3 regions of the Streptomyces luteoverticillatus genome follow, and region 1 is predicted to be linked to each of the others. Evidence: riboswitches for the same ligand, from Rfam matches in the RefSeq annotation. Region 1 holds a riboswitch; each other region holds the start of a gene.
The links. A riboswitch is a leader RNA that binds a small molecule or an ion and turns the genes downstream of it on or off. The one in region 1 is predicted to bind cobalamin.
Positions count from the first base shown of each region.

Region 2: another riboswitch for cobalamin. It lies ahead of EKH77_RS27685 (HoxN/HupN/NixA family nickel/cobalt transporter); the one in region 1 lies ahead of metE (5-methyltetrahydropteroyltriglutamate--homocysteine S-methyltransferase).
Region 3: another riboswitch for cobalamin. It lies ahead of cobN (cobaltochelatase subunit CobN); the one in region 1 lies ahead of metE (5-methyltetrahydropteroyltriglutamate--homocysteine S-methyltransferase).

Region 1 is NZ_CP034587.1:434,692-439,549, forward strand. Features, by position in the region: tRNA gene EKH77_RS02005 (tRNA-Leu) at 1-3, shown strand, start outside; gene EKH77_RS02010 (aminotransferase class IV) at 82-867, opposite strand; gene metE (5-methyltetrahydropteroyltriglutamate--homocysteine S-methyltransferase) at 939-3,263, opposite strand; cobalamin riboswitch at 3,422-3,566, opposite strand; gene EKH77_RS02020 (CbtB domain-containing protein) at 3,963-4,187, shown strand; gene EKH77_RS02025 (CbtA family protein) at 4,207-4,858, shown strand, end outside.
Region 2 is NZ_CP034587.1:6,225,638-6,230,495, forward strand. Features, by position in the region: gene EKH77_RS27675 (YIP1 family protein) at 9-599, opposite strand; gene EKH77_RS27680 (APC family permease) at 672-2,303, opposite strand; cobalamin riboswitch at 2,453-2,663, shown strand; gene EKH77_RS27685 (HoxN/HupN/NixA family nickel/cobalt transporter) at 2,695-3,849, shown strand; gene EKH77_RS27690 (hypothetical protein) at 3,803-4,015, opposite strand; gene EKH77_RS27695 (sensor histidine kinase) at 4,176-4,858, opposite strand, start outside.
Region 3 is NZ_CP034587.1:6,204,094-6,208,951, reverse strand. Features, by position in the region: gene cobN (cobaltochelatase subunit CobN) at 1-2,614, opposite strand, end outside; cobalamin riboswitch at 2,648-2,779, opposite strand; gene cobG (precorrin-3B synthase) at 2,872-4,203, shown strand; gene EKH77_RS27600 (precorrin-8X methylmutase) at 4,246-4,858, shown strand, end outside.

The DNA.
Region 1 (4,858 bases):
ACACAAGGAAAACCCCCAGATTCTCTGGGGGTTTTTGCGTATCCCGTTACGTATCCCGCTGCGGATACCTGCCCTGGATACCTAAAGGCCCTCGCCGGGGATACCCGTGTACGCGTCGCGCAGTGCCGCCAGCACCGGGTGGTCCTGGGGGAACCGCACGTCGTCGAGGGCGCTGACGGTGCGGACGCCGATGGACGCGTTCGTGGCGAACGCGGCGGCCATGGCGGGGATGTCGGCCGGCCGTACCGGGGCGGTGATCTGTTTCGGGGCGTCGAGGCTCTGGAGCAGCAGCATCGTCGTGCCGGGAAGGACGGGGGCGTCCGGCCAGACGACCGTGCCCTGCTGGTCGACGAAGCCGAGGTTCCATGTGGCGCCCTCGGAGACGCGGCCGTCCGGTTCGGCGAAGACGGCGTCGTCGAATCCGGCGAGCTGGGCGTCGCGGCGGAGCTTGAGTTGCGGGTGGAGTCCGACATGCTTCACCTCCGCGTTGTCGCGGGTGAAAGTGAAGGTCTTCGCTGTCAACGGTGGCGGCGTCAGGGCGCCGGCGGGGCGCAGATTCACCAGGATGTGGGGGTCCTTGGCGGCGCTGGGGCGTGTGAGGTCGAGCGCGGGGTCGAAGACGGTGACCCGGATGCCGGCGACTCCGGTGACGCCCTCGGCCGCCTTGCGGATGTAGTGCAGCGTCCGGTCGCGGTCCAGTTCGACGCCGAACACGATGCGGCAGTCCCGCACCAGGCGGTCCAGGTGGAGCGACAGCCCCCGGATCGTGCCGTCCTCCATCCGCATGGTCGTGAAGTGCCCGTAGTTCGTGAGGGCGAGGCTCTGGAGGTCGTCGAGGGTAACGGGCTTTCCGTTGAGTTCGGCCATGCGGACAGTTTCGCAGTCGCCGAGGGGAGGGGGTGCCCCGGTGACCACCCGGGGCACCCCGTCCCCACGCCTTACGAGGACGAGCCGCGGAGTTCCTCCCTTATCGTGCGCGCCGCCGTCACCAGATGTTCCAGGGACGCGCGGACCTCGGGCCAGGCGCGGGTCTTCAGGCCGCAGTCGGGGTTGACCCACAGTCGTTCGGCGGGGACGGCCTCCAGTGCCCGGCGCAGCAGGGCGGCCGTCTCGTCGGCGGCGGGGACGCGGGGCGAGTGGATGTCGTAGACGCCGGGGCCCACCTCCCGGGGGTAGCCGGCGCCGGCGAGTTCGTCCGCGACCCGCATGTGGGAGCGGGCCGCCTCCAGGCTGATGACGTCGGCGTCGAGGTCGTCGATGGCCTGGAGGATGTCGCCGAACTCCGCGTAGCACATGTGGGTGTGGATCTGGGTGTCCGGGCGGACGCCGCCGGTGGTCAGCCGGAAGGCCTCGGTGGCCCAGGCCAGGTAGCCGGGGCGGGTGGCGGCGCGCAGCGGGAGGGTCTCGCGGAGGGCGGGCTCGTCGACCTGGATGACGGCGGTGCCCGCCGCCTCCAGGTCGGCGACCTCGTCGCGCAGGGCGAGCGCGACCTGGCGGGCTGTCTCGGCGCGGGGCTGGTCGTCGCGGACGAAGGACCAGGCGAGCATGGTGACGGGGCCGGTGAGCATGCCCTTGACGGGGCGTGCGGTGAGGGACTGGGCGTGGGTCGTCCAGCGCACGGTCATCGGCTCGGGGCGGGAGACGTCGCCGGCGAGGACCGGCGGGCGGACGTAGCGGGTGCCGTAGGACTGGACCCAGCCGTGCCGGGTGGCGAGGTAGCCGGTGAGGCGTTCGGCGAAGTACGCGACCATGTCGTCGCGTTCGGGCTCGCCGTGGACGAGGACGTCCAGGCCGGCCTTCTCCTGGAAGGCGACGACCTCGCGGATCTCGGCCTCGACGCGCCGCTCGTAGGTGTCGGCGTCGATGCGTCCGGCGCGCAGGTCGGCGCGGGCGGTGCGCAGTTCGGTGGTCTGGGGGAAGGAGCCGATGGTGGTCGTGGGCAGCGGGGACAGGCCCAGGCGGGCGCGCTGGGCGACGGTCCGTTCGGGGTAGGGCAGGGAACGGCGGGCGTCGGCGGGCGTGACGGCGGCGGTGCGGGCGCGGACGGCCGGGTCGCGGGTGAGGGCGGAGCCGGCGCGGAGGGCCAGGTCGGCGCGGTTGACGGCGAGTTCGGCGGCGATGGCGGCGGTGCCGTGGCCGAGGCCGCGGGCGAGGGTGGCGATCTCGGTGGTCTTCTGGCGGGCGAAGGCCAGCCAGCGGGCGATCCGCGGGTCGATGTCGCGTTCGGCGGCGGCGTCGAGGGGGACGTGGAGGAGGGAGCTGGAGGCGGCGACGTCCACGTGGCCGGCGAGGCCGAGGAGGGTGGCGAGGGTGGTCAGTGACGCCGTCAGGTCGTTGATCCAGATGTTGCGGCCGTCGACGACGCCCGCGACGAGCCGCTTGCCGGGCAGTCCGCCGACGGCGGCGAGGTCGTCGAGGTTGGCGGCGGCGGGGCCGGTGAAGTCGAGGGCGAGGCCGTCGACGGGGGCCTTGGCCAGCACGGGCAGGGCTTCACCCAGGCGGTCGAAGTAGGAGGCGACCAGCAGTTTCGGACGGCCCGTCAGGGCGCCGAGGTCGCGGTAGGCGCGGGCGGCCGCGTTGAGTTCGGCCGGGGTGCGTTCCTGGACGAGGGCGGGCTCGTCCAGCTGGACCCACTCGGCTCCGGCGGCGCGCAGCGCGGCGAGCACCTCGGCGTAGACGGGCAGGAGCCGGTCCAGGAGGGTGAGGGGGTCGAAGCCAGCCGGGGCGCCGGGGGCGGGCTTGGCGAGCAGGAGGTAGGTGACCGGTCCGACGAGGACGGGACGGGCGGCGAGGCCGAGGGCCAGCGCCTCCTGGAGCTCGCCGAGTTGTTTGGCGGGGTCGGCGGCGAAGACGGTATCGGGGCCGAGTTCCGGGACGAGGTAGTGGTAGTTGGTGTCGAACCACTTGGTCATCTCCAGGGGCGCGACGTCCTGGGTGCCGCGCGCCATGGCGAAGTAGCCGTCGAGGGGGTCGGCGGCGAGGGCCGCGCGGTGGCGGGCGGGGATCGCGCCGACCATGACGCTGGTGTCGAGGACGTGGTCGTAGTACGAGAAGTCGCCGGTGGGGACCTCGTGGAGGCCGGCGGCGGCGAGATCGCGCCAGGTGGCGGCGCGGAGCCCGGCTGTGGTCCGGTGGAGGGCGCCGGCGGTGACGCGGCCCTTCCAGTACCCCTCGACGGCCTTCTTCAGTTCCCGGTCGGGTCCCTGGCGGGGGTAGCCGTACACGGTGGCCCGGACTGCCGCGGCTGCGGTCTTGCTGGTCACGGAACTCTCCTTCGCGAGCTCGTCTCCTGGATCCCGGGAGGGCCGCGAGGGGTCGCGTCGGTGCGGGCGAGCCGCCGAGTGCTCGTCCGTGCGCGCCGACCCGCCCTCGGGGTCACCGGGATCTCCGCGCGCGAGTCGTTCGCGCGCGGGCAGCGGGCAGGTCTTCGGACTCGCGGGCACGTCCGCCCGAGGGCGGACACCTAGTGGCCGTCGCTTCCCGGGCCCTGTCGGGCCCAGTGCGTGTGACGGCGGTCGTTCCCGCTCACCGCTGCGGGGCAGTCCCGGATTCCCACCGGGTTCCCTCTTGCGACGCGTCTGCCTGGCGGGCAGGGCGAACCGGCTGCGGCGGCCAGCGTAGGCGGTGAAGTCTCCCGCTGGACAGTGCTGTTCACATACCGGTCACACACGGGCGGCGGAGGAGCGGAACGGGCGCGGCCCCGGCGCGCGCTCCAGAGCGTGCACGCCGGGTTGTACGCCGGTGCGCATCCTCCCGCCCCATGGCGCAACGTTGGCCGGAACGGTACGGTCGCGTGGACATGACGACGGGTGGCGGAAGCCGGTGGGAATCCGGCACGGTCGCGCCACTGTGAATCCGGCCGGCGTTCGCGGCAGCGCGGCGGCGCCCGGGGAGTCAGACCCGCCTCCAGTCGTCCGGGAACCCCTAGTTCTGGGACGCGTGTTTCCCCAGGAGGTTTGGTCATGGCCTATTCCGCCGCTCCCGTGTCCGGCTCGTCCGCCCGGCCGGAGATCGCGCCGATATCCCTGAAGGCGATCGCCCCCTGGGCGGTGTTCTTCGGCGTGCTCATGCTCGTCCTGCTGTACTTCGTCGGCGCCGAGCAGGGTGCCACCTCGCTGCTCTCCGGCGCGAGCGTCCACGAGTGGCTCCACGACGGACGTCACCTGCTCGGCTTCCCGTGCCACTGACGGCCGGGGAGTCGCTCTCGTGAACACCGTCTCCGTACGGTCGCTCCTGGTGCGCGGCATGCTCGCCGGACTGGCGGCGGGGTGCCTGGCCCTCCTCGTCGCCTATCTCCTCGGTGAGCCGTCCGTGGACAGAGCCATCGGCTACGAGGAGGCCCACAGCCACGGCGACCACGGCGTGGAGCTGGTCAGCCGCACCCTCCAGTCCACCGGGGGGCTGGCGACCGGCGTCCTGGTCTACGGCGTGGCGCTCGGCGGCATCGCCGCGCTGGCCTTCTGCGTCGCCCTGGGCCGGATCGGCCGGATCGGCCCGCGCGCCACGGCGGCCCTGCTCTCGCTGGGCGGGCTGCTGGTGGTCCATGTGGTGCCGTTCCTCAAGTACCCGGCCAATCCGCCGTCCGTCGGCGATCCGGACACCATCGGCAAGCGCACCGCGCTGTACTTCCTGATGATCGTGCTCAGTGTGCTGCTGGGCGTCGCCGCGATCTTCCTGGGCCGTGGGCTGGTCCCCCGGCTGGGCGGCTGGTGGGCAGGCGTCGTCGCGGTGGCGGCGTTCGTCCTGGTGGTGGGCGCGGCGTACGCCGTGCTGCCCGTGGTCGACGAGGTGCCCGCGGACTTCCCGGCCACCGTGCTGTGGCGGTTCCGCCTCGCGGCCCTCGCCGTCCAGGGCGTCC
Region 2 (4,858 bases), 5.8 Mb from region 1:
GGGTCCGCTCAGGCGCTGCCGGGCGGGAACTTGAGCAGCGTCACCGCCGCCAGCATCTGGAGGCTCACCGCCGCCACCGCCCTGTGGGTGGGCAGATGGTGCTGACCCCGGATCAGCAGCGTGGCGAGCGCGTAGCCGAAGGCCGCCGTGACCGACGCGGCGGCGCGCACCGGCACCGAGCCGGCGGGCAGCCAGGTGTCGAGTATCAGCCGTGGCAGATCGCTCGCCCAGAACAGCACCACGAACAGGCTCGCCGTGGGGGCGAACCTGCCGTTGCCGCCGAGCCGGCGGGCGATGGCGTGGGTGGCGGCGCCCAGCAGCAGACTGGCGAGCATCATCACCAGCGAGCCGATGGCCATGGCCTCCAGCGCCAGCAGGGGGCTGACCCCCCACTGCACCCAGAAGGAGTCGTTGGCCAGCGTCCCCAGCGCCCCGCACAGCAGGGACAGGAAGGCCGCCGCTCCCCAGACGCTCCGGTCCCGCGCCTCGTCGAGGACCTCGACGGGCCGGTACCAGAGCCCGAATATGAGGCGGTGCCAGAGCAGCTTGCGCTGCTGGGCATCGGGGGCGCGTGGGGGAGGGGCAGTGGTCACAGGCATGGGTGCCGTTTTATCACCGTTCGGCCGGACCGCAGGAGTCCGGGCGGCCCGGCCGCTGGAGCCGACGCTCCGTCAGGCGGGGGTGGGCGCCACGCCTCCGGGGCCCGTGCCGGGGTCTGGACCGGGGTCCGTGCCGGGGTCCGTGCCGGGGTCCGGACCGTCGTCCCCCGCGTCGGTGACAGGGCTGTCGGCGACGGCGGTCGCGGGCTCCGCGAGCTCCTGCGCCGAGGCCCCGCCGGGCAGGTAGTCCTCGCTGATCTCCCGTGGCCCGAACGGCCACACCTTCTCCTTCGCCGCCCACAGCGTGAACGCCACGCACCCGGCGCCCACCCAGGCCAGCGACCACTCGATGGGATGGCGGCCGGGGGAATTGCGGTCCGCGAAGCCGTAGATCACCAGCCAGCCCGCCAGCGCCACCAGGCTCGGCAGCGGGTAGAGCCACATCCGGTACGGGCGCGGCAGCGCCGGCTGCCGGCGCCGCAGCACGGTCACGGCCAGCACCTGCGACAGCGCCTGGAGGATCACCATGACCGCCATCAGCAACTGGATGATCGTCGCCAGGTCGGTGTGACGGCCGATCAGGAAGCCCACGGCCGAGACGACTCCCATCGTCGTCAGCGGCAGCACCGGGAAGCGCAGCCGGGGGTGGAGGGCGCCGAAGCGCCGGAAGAAGACGTTCTCCCGCGCGGCGTCCACGGGGATGCGCGAGCCGCCGAGGAGCCCGGTGAAGACGGACGCGAAGGCCGTGATGAGGATCAGCACGGTGACGACGTCCGCCGCGCCCTTGCCCCAGGTCTGCTCCAGCACCGCCGAGGCCACGGAGGAGCCGGCCGTGGAGTCGGGGTCCAGCATCTCCCGCCAGTCGACGACGCCCAGGGTGCCGATCTGCAGCAGCAGGTAGATGGCCATGATGCCGAGGATCGAGTAGATGATGGACCGCGGCATGGTCCGCCCGGGGTCCTTGATCTCGGCGCCCATGTAGGCGACGGTGCTGTAACCCCCGTAGTCGTAGATGCCGATGGTCAGGCCCGCCGCGAAGCCCAGCCAGAACTGACCGGTCGTGAGGTCGAAGGCGCCCGCCGGGTAGGTGAAGGCCCGGTCCGGGCTGAAGTGGGTGAACGCGGCCACGATGACCAGGACGACGGAGACGATCATCACGCCCCACAGCACGGCGGTGATCCGCGCGATGCTCTCCACCCGCCGCCACAGCAGCCCGACGACCACCACGACGAAGCCCAGGCCCGCCAGATCGCCCTGGGTCTGCGTCATCCCCGGCCAGAGATAGCCCAGGTACTGGACGAACCCGATCACACCCGTGGCCATGGCCAGCGGGATGAAGAGCATCGCCGTCCACACGAACAGGAACGGCACGAGTCTCCCGGTCCGGTACTGGAACGCCTCCCGCAGATAGACGTAACTGCCGCCCGCGCCGGGCATCGCCGCGCCCAGCTCGGCCCACACCAGCCCGTCGGCCAGGGCCAGCACCGCGCCCGCGACGAAGCCGATGACCGCGTGCGGCCCGTTGAAGGAGGCCACCATCAAGGGAATGGTGACGAACGGTCCTATGCCGCACATCTGGCTCATGTTGATGGCGGTGGCCTGGAACAGCCCGATGCGGCGGACGAACGCCGCCCGCTCCTCCGGCACCACCGGCTCCCCCGGTTCCCCGGGCCTCCGCTCGACGTCCCCTGCCGTGTCCGCCATTGGCGCTCAGCCCTCTCGCGTCCGTCCCTGGAGTCTTCCTGCACTCGTACACCGGGCCGACCCGCCCGTCCATCACCTGCGAAGTGTCGGGGCCTTGCTGCGAAGAGATGGCAAGTACCACATTTTTGCCCCGGGGATCGGCCGGGACGTTATGGTTGCCCGGCCGTGGTGTTCGGGAAGACCGGTGAGGCCCTCGTGGGCCGACTCCGGAGCGGCCCTCGCCACTGTGATCGGGGAGTGACCGTCCTCTTCCGCGTGCCCCGGCGCGCGGAGCCACTGGCAGCGTCCGGCTGCCGGGAAGGCGGGACGGTAACGCCATCACCCGTAAGCCAGGAGACCGGCCACGGCATTCTCGAAATGATCCACGAGGTGCTGGAGCGTTCACCCCAAGATGTCCATATCCACACAACCGTCCGCGGAACCGTCCGCGCCCGCCTTCCAGTGGCGCCGCGAGGACACCGTGCGGACCGCCGGCCTGCTGGCCGTCGTCGTCGCCCTCCACGTCGTCGCCTTCGGCGTGCTCTTCCTGCTGGTCGTGCCGAACCACTACACCGTCGGCTCCAAGGTCTTCGGCGTCGGCCTCGGCGTCACCGCCTACACCCTCGGTATGCGGCACGCCTTCGACGCCGACCACATCGCCGCCATCGACAACACCACCCGCAAGCTGATGGCGGACGGGCAGCGCCCGGTCTCCGTCGGCTTCTGGTTCGCCCTCGGCCACTCCAGCGTCGTCGTCCTGCTGACGCTGCTGGTCTCCGGCGGCACCCGGCTGGCCGGGACGCTGATGAACGAGGAGTCCACCACCCATCAGACCCTCGGTGTCGTCGGCACCACGGTCTCCGGCGGCTTCCTCTACCTCATCGCCATCCTCAACCTCATCGCCCTCGCCGGCATCATGAGGGTCTTCCGCGCCATGCGCGAGGGCCGCTACGACGAGGCGGAGCTGGAGAAGCAGCTCGACTCGCGCGGCTTCATGAACCGCGTCCTCGGCCGTTTCACCCGTTCCATCAGCCGCCCCGGCCAGATGTTCCCGCTGGGCTTCCTCTTCGGCCTGGGCTTCGACACGGCCACCGAGGTCACGCTGATGGTCATGGCGGGCAGCGGTGCCGCTGCCGGGCTGCCCTGGTACGCGATCATGTGCCTGCCGCTGCTGTTCGCGGCCGGCATGAGCCTGTTCGACACGCTCGACGGCACGTTCATGAACTTCGCCTACCAGTGGGCGTTCTCCAACCCCGTCAGAAAGGTCTACTACAACCTCACCATCACCGGGCTCTCCATCGCGGTCGCCTTCCTCATCGGCACCATCGAGCTGGTGGGCGTGCTCCACGAGAAGCTCGATCTGGACGACGCGGTCACCGGCTGGATCTCCGGGCTGAACCTCGACAACGTCGGTTTCGTCATCGTCGGACTGTTCGTGCTGGTCTGGGCCCTCGCCCTCGGCTACTGGCGCTTCGCCAAGGTCGAGCAGCGCTGGGCCGCACGGACGGCCGCCGCCGGGGTCACGGGCGCTCACAGCCCTGGTTCGCACACGCCTTCCGGGCGCTGATCACCGGCGGACTGTTCCCGGCCGACTCCTCCCGCACCACCACGAGGGCCGGGCCGCCGCAGGTCAGGCACGTCCGGGTCGAGGGATCCCGCTCCCGCTCGATCGCCGCGGCGATCCTGCGCAGGGGGTCGGCGTCGACATCTGACTCGCCTCCGGTGTCGGACATGGGCCATCCCGCTCCACGGTCGTCGCTGCTCGCTCTCCCGGCGGGTGCATCGTGACGCACGACCCCTGATCACGTCAGCGTGTTGGGCCGTGATCACCCTTCACGGGGTGGCGCGGCCCGACAGGCTGACGCTCAGGGGGCGGGTGTTAGTTCATGTTGTTCATGGGCCGGCTGCCGGGAGCGTCACCTCGAACCGGCAACCGCCGGGCACGTTGTGGACGGACGCCCGGCCCGCGTGGGCCTCGACGATGCCCCGGACGATCGCCAGACCCAGCCCCGCGCCCCCGGGCCGGGTCCGGGCAGCCGAGCCCCGCCAGCCCGTCTCGAAGACCCGGGGCAGATCCTCCTCCGGGATGCCGCCGCAGCCGTCCGTCACCGACACCACCACCGCGTCCGCCTCGCGCCGCGCCGCCACCGCGACCGTGCCGTCGGGCGGGGTCCGCCGGATGGCGTTCACCAGGAGATTCCCCAGGACCCGGGTCATCTCCTTGCCGTCCACCTCCACCGGCACGGCGGCCACGCCGTCCCCGTCCCCGTCTCCTTCCCCGACCAGCTTCACCCCCTGCTCGCGCGCCAGCGGCCCGGCGCCCGCCAGGGCCTCGTCCACCAGGTCGTACACCGACATCCGGCTCGGGCGCAGCGGCAGGGCGCCGGCGTGGATGCGGGAGAGCTCGAAGAGGTCGCCCACCATGGTGTTCAGCCGGTCGACCTCGGCGCCGATCTGGCGGTGGTAACGCGCGGGGTCCTCGGCGACGCCGTCCTCCAGCGCCTCCGACATGGCGCGCAGCCCCGCCAGCGGGGTGCGCAGATCGTGGGAGATCCAGGCCACCAGCTCGCGCCGCG
Region 3 (4,858 bases), 5.8 Mb from region 1:
CCGGCCAGTCGCCGTTGTCCGTGCGGTAGCGCTCCAGGAGGGAGTCGGCGAGGGCCTGGCCGGTCTCCCAGGCGAGGCGGCTGGGGACGGCCTTGGGGTCGACGGAGTAGAAGTTCCGGCCGGTGGGGAGGACGTTGACCAGTCCGCGGAGGGGTGAGCCCGATGGTCCCGCCGGGACGAAGCGGCCCTCCAACGCCTTGACGGCGTTGTCGAGTTCGTCGGTCGTGCGGCCGAGGCGCGGGACGACTTCGCGTGCCGCGAAGTCGAGGACAGCCGAGACGGGATCGGTGCCCGGCACCGTGGGTTGTGCCCACCCTCCCCCAAGCTCTCGGCTTCGCTCGAGCAGGGGGGACCCCCATCGCCCTGCGGGACGATTGCCCACAATGGTCGGGATGGCGGCCGGGTTCCAGTCCGCCGCCTCCATCGCCTCGATCAGCGCGCGGGCCTCCGCCTCCGCCTCGTCCGCCGTTGTGCGCGTCGCCGCCGACTCGTCCAGGCCCAGGGCCTCGCGGAGGCCCGGGAGGGCCGTCGTGCCGCCCCAGATCTGGCGGGCGCGGAGGATCGACAGGACGAGGTTGACCCGCGCCTCACCCGTGGGCGCGCCGCCCAGGACGTGGAGGCCGTCGCGGATCTGGGCGTCCTTCACCTCGCAGAGCCAGCCGTCGACGTGCAGGAGGAAGTCGTCGAAGCCGTCGTCGTCCGGGCGCTCCTCCATGCCCAGGTCGTGGTCGAGCCGGGCGGCCTGGATGAGCGTCCAGATCTGGGCGCGGATCGCGGGGAGCTTGGCCGGGTCCATCGAGGAGATCTGCGCGTGCTCGTCGAGGAGCTGCTCCAGGCGCGCGATGTCGCCGTAGGAGTCGGCGCGGGCCATGGGCGGCACGAGGTGGTCGACGAGCGTGGCGTGGGCGCGGCGCTTGGCCTGGGTGCCCTCGCCGGGGTCGTTGACGAGGAACGGGTAGACCAGCGGCAGGTCGCCGAGGGCCGCGTCGGGGCCGCAGGCGGCGGACAGGCCGGCGTTCTTGCCGGGCAGCCACTCCAGGTTGCCGTGCTTGCCCAGGTGGACCATCGCGTCGGCGCCGAAGCCGCCGTCCTCACGGGAGGCGGCGATCCAGCGGTAGGCGGCGAGGTAGTGGTGCGAGGGCGGCAGGTCGGGGTCGTGGTAGATGGCGATGGGGTTCTCGCCGAAGCCGCGCGGCGGCTGGATGAGGATCAGCAGGTTGCCGCGGCGCAGGGCGGCGAGGACGATGTCGCCCTCGGGGTTGCGGCTGCGGTCGACGAACATCTCACCGGGCGCCGGGCCCCAGTGCTCCTCGACGGCCTCGCGCAGCTCGGCGGGGAGCCGCTCGTACCAGCGCTTGTAGTCGGCGGCCGGGATGCGGACGGGGTTGCGGGCCAGCTGCTCCTCCGTCAGCCAGTCCTGGTCGTGGCCGCCCGCCTCGATGAGGGCGTAGATGAGCTCGTCGCCGTCGCCGGACGCGAGACCCGGCACCTCCTCGTCGCCGAAGTCGTAGCCCTCCTCGCGCAGCCGGCGCAGCAGGGCGACGGCACTGGCGGGGGTGTCGAGGCCGACGGCGTTGCCGATGCGGGAGTGCTTGGTGGGGTACGCGGAGAGGACGAGGGCCAGCCGCTTCTCGGCGGCGGGGATGTGGCGGAGGCGGGCGTGGCGCACGGCGATGCCCGCGACGCGGGCGGCGCGCTCGGGGTCGGGGACGTAGGCGGGCAGGCCGTCCGCGTCGATCTCCTTGAAGGAGAAGGGGACGGTGATGATGCGGCCGTCGAACTCGGGCACGGCGACCTGGGTGGCGGAGTCGAGCGGGGAGAGCCCCTCGTCGTTCTCCGCCCATGCCTCCCGGGAGCCGGTCAGGCAGAGGGCCTGGAGGATGGGCACGTCGAGGGCGGCGAGCGCGCCGGCGTCCCAGGACTCGTCGTCGCCTCCGGCGGAGGCGTCGGCGGGCCGGGTGCCGCCGGCGGCGAGGACGGTGGTGACGATGGCGTCGGCGCCGCGCAGGGCGTCGATCAGCTCGGGCTCAGGGGCGCGCAGCGAGGCCACGTAGAGGGGGAGGGCGCGGCCGCCGGCCCGCTCGATCTGCTCGCACAGGGCCTCGACGAAGGCGGTGTTGCCACTCATGTGGTGGGCGCGGTAGTAGAGCACGGCGATGACGGGCCCGAACAGACCGCGTGATTCCCGCTCCAGCGCGCCCCACGCGGGGGCGGCGGCCGGCGGCTCGAAGCCGTGGCCGGTGAGCAGCACGGTGTCGGAGAGGAAGCGGGCCAGCTGCTCTAGGTTGGCGGGGCCGCCGTGGGCGAGGTAGGCGTGGGCCTCGGCGGCGATGCCGACGGGGACGGTGGACGCCTCCATCAGCTGGGCGTCGGGGGCCTGTTCGCCGGTGAGGACGACGACGGGACGCGGGCCGGCCAGCAGCTGGTCGAGCCCCTCCTCCCAGGCGCGCAGCCCGCCGAGGAGGCGCACGACGACAAGGTCGGTGCCGTCCAGCAGGTCCGGGAGGTCGTCGAGGGCGAGCCGGGCGGGGTTGGCGAGCCGGTACGGGACCGGGCCGCCGGCCGCTCGGGCGCTGAGCAGGTCGGTGTCGGACGTCGACAGAAGCAGGATCACGGCATGCCTTCCTCGGGGTCCGCGCCCCGGGCGGTGGGAGGACGGCAGGAGTTCCTGACTCACCGCGGCAGCGCGCTCGCGCTGCCGGGCACACAGTGGCGGGACCGTGCCGGGATCACACCGGCTTCCTCCCCTGTCGCCGTCGCTGGCGAGAGTCATAGTAGCCAGGACGTTCCTTCCGGGGGCTCTGCCCCCGGACCCCCGCTCCTCAAACGCCGGAGGGGCCGACTTCGTCCCCCGTCGGTATGCTCGCCGCCATGTCCACTCCCCCCGAATCCCCTGGTCGCGAACGCGGCGACGCCTGCCCCGGCGCGCTGCGGCTGCACGCCGCGGACGACGGGGCACTGGCCCGCGTGCGCCTGCCCGGCGGGCTCCTGACGGCGCGTCAAGCCGACGTACTCGCCGATCTCGCCGACGACTTGTCCGACGGCCACCTCGACCTCACCTCCCGCGGCAACGTCCAGCTGCGCGCCCTCCCCGACGGCTGCGGCACCGCCCTGGGCACCCGGTTGCGCGAGGCCGGGCTGCTGCCCTCCGACCGGCACGACCGCATCCGGAACGTCGCGGCTTCCCCCCTGTCCGGCCTGGACGGAAAGGGCTTCGCGGACATTCGGCCCTGGGTTCGGGAACTCGACGGCCTGCTCTGCTCGTCGGACGACCTCACGAACCTCTCGGGCCGTTTCCTCTTCGGACTCGACGACGGCCGGGGCGACATCGCCGCCCTCGCACCCGATGTGACATTGATCGCAACCGAGGGCGGCCACCAGGCCCTCCTCTCCTTCGGCACCGGCCCCGACGCCCTGCGCGTCGCCGTCGAGGACGCGCCGCGCGTGGCGGTTCTGGCGGCCCGTGAGTTCCTGGCGGCGCTGCGCGAGAACGGCGGCAAGGCGTGGCGCGTCCGCGAGCTGGCCCCCGCGCTGCGGCCGCGCCCGGAGCGGCTCGCGGACCGGCTGGCGGCGGCCGGCATCGGCTCCGCGCCCGTGCCGCGCGCCACGCTCCCCCTCGGTGCCCCGGCCGCCCCCGGCGCGGTGGAGGGTCCCGGAGGGCGGTGGGCCCTGTCGGTGGCCGCGCCCCTGGGCCGGCTGACCTCCGCCCAGTGGCGGCTCCTCGCCCGTACGGCCGGTCAGGACGGTGCCGGCGAACTCCGGGTGACGCCCTGGCGCGGCGTCGTCGTCCCGGGGCTCACCGCCCCGGTGGCCGCCGCGCGCCTCGCCGGGCTCGGGGACGCGGGGCTGGTCGTCTCCGCCGCCTCCCCGTGGCACGGCGCGGGCGCCTGCACCGGCCGGCCGGGGTGCGTCAAGTCCCTCGCGGATGTACGGGCCGACGCGACCGCCTCCCTGGAGGCCGCGCGCCCTGGCGGGCCCGGGACGCTGCCCGTGTACTGGTCCGGGTGCGAGCGGCGCTGCGGCCACCCCGGCGGCCGGTGGGTCGACGTCCTGGCGACCGGCGACGGCTACCGGGTCGCCGTGCGGCACGGGGCGGAAGAGGCGACGGTCGCCGTGACCGCCCCCGCCGGCCTGGCGGAGGCCGTGACGGCGGCACGGAACCCACCCCCCACGACGACGCCGGCCGACGGCCCGCGCGGCTGAGCGCACCGCGGCGGCGACCAACCCCACGCAGAACCCAGCGACATGCATCACCCAGCGAGCGAGGGCACAGTGTTCGACTACGACAAGGACGGCGCGTCCATCTACCGCCAGTCCTTCGCCACCATCCGCGCCGAGGCGGACCTCGGCGGGCTGCCGCCCGACGTCGGCCGGGTCGCGGTCCGCATGATCCACGCCTGCGGCATGACCGACCTGGTCCGGGACCTCGCGTACTCGCCGGGGGTCGTGGCCCGGGCCCGCGAGGCGCTGCTCGGGGGCGCGCCGATCCTGTGCGACGCGAACATGGTCGCCAGCGGCGTCACCCGCAAGCGGCTGCCCGCGGACAACGAGGTGGTGTGCACCCTCGCCGACCCGGCCGTGCCGGAGCTGGCGCGGCGCATGGGCACGACCCGCAGCGCGGCGGCGCTGGAGCTGTGGCGCGACAGGATGGGCGGCGCGGTGGTCGCGGTGGGCAACGCCCCCACGGCGCTGTTCCGCCTCCTGGAGATGATCCAGGAGGGCGCGCCGCGCCCGGCCGCCGTGCTGGGCATCCCGGTCGGCTTCATCGGCGCGGCGGAGTCGAAGGACGCGCTGGCCGAGAGCCCGTTGGGGCTGGAGTATCTGGTGGTGCGGGGCCGGCGCGGCGGCAGCGCCATGG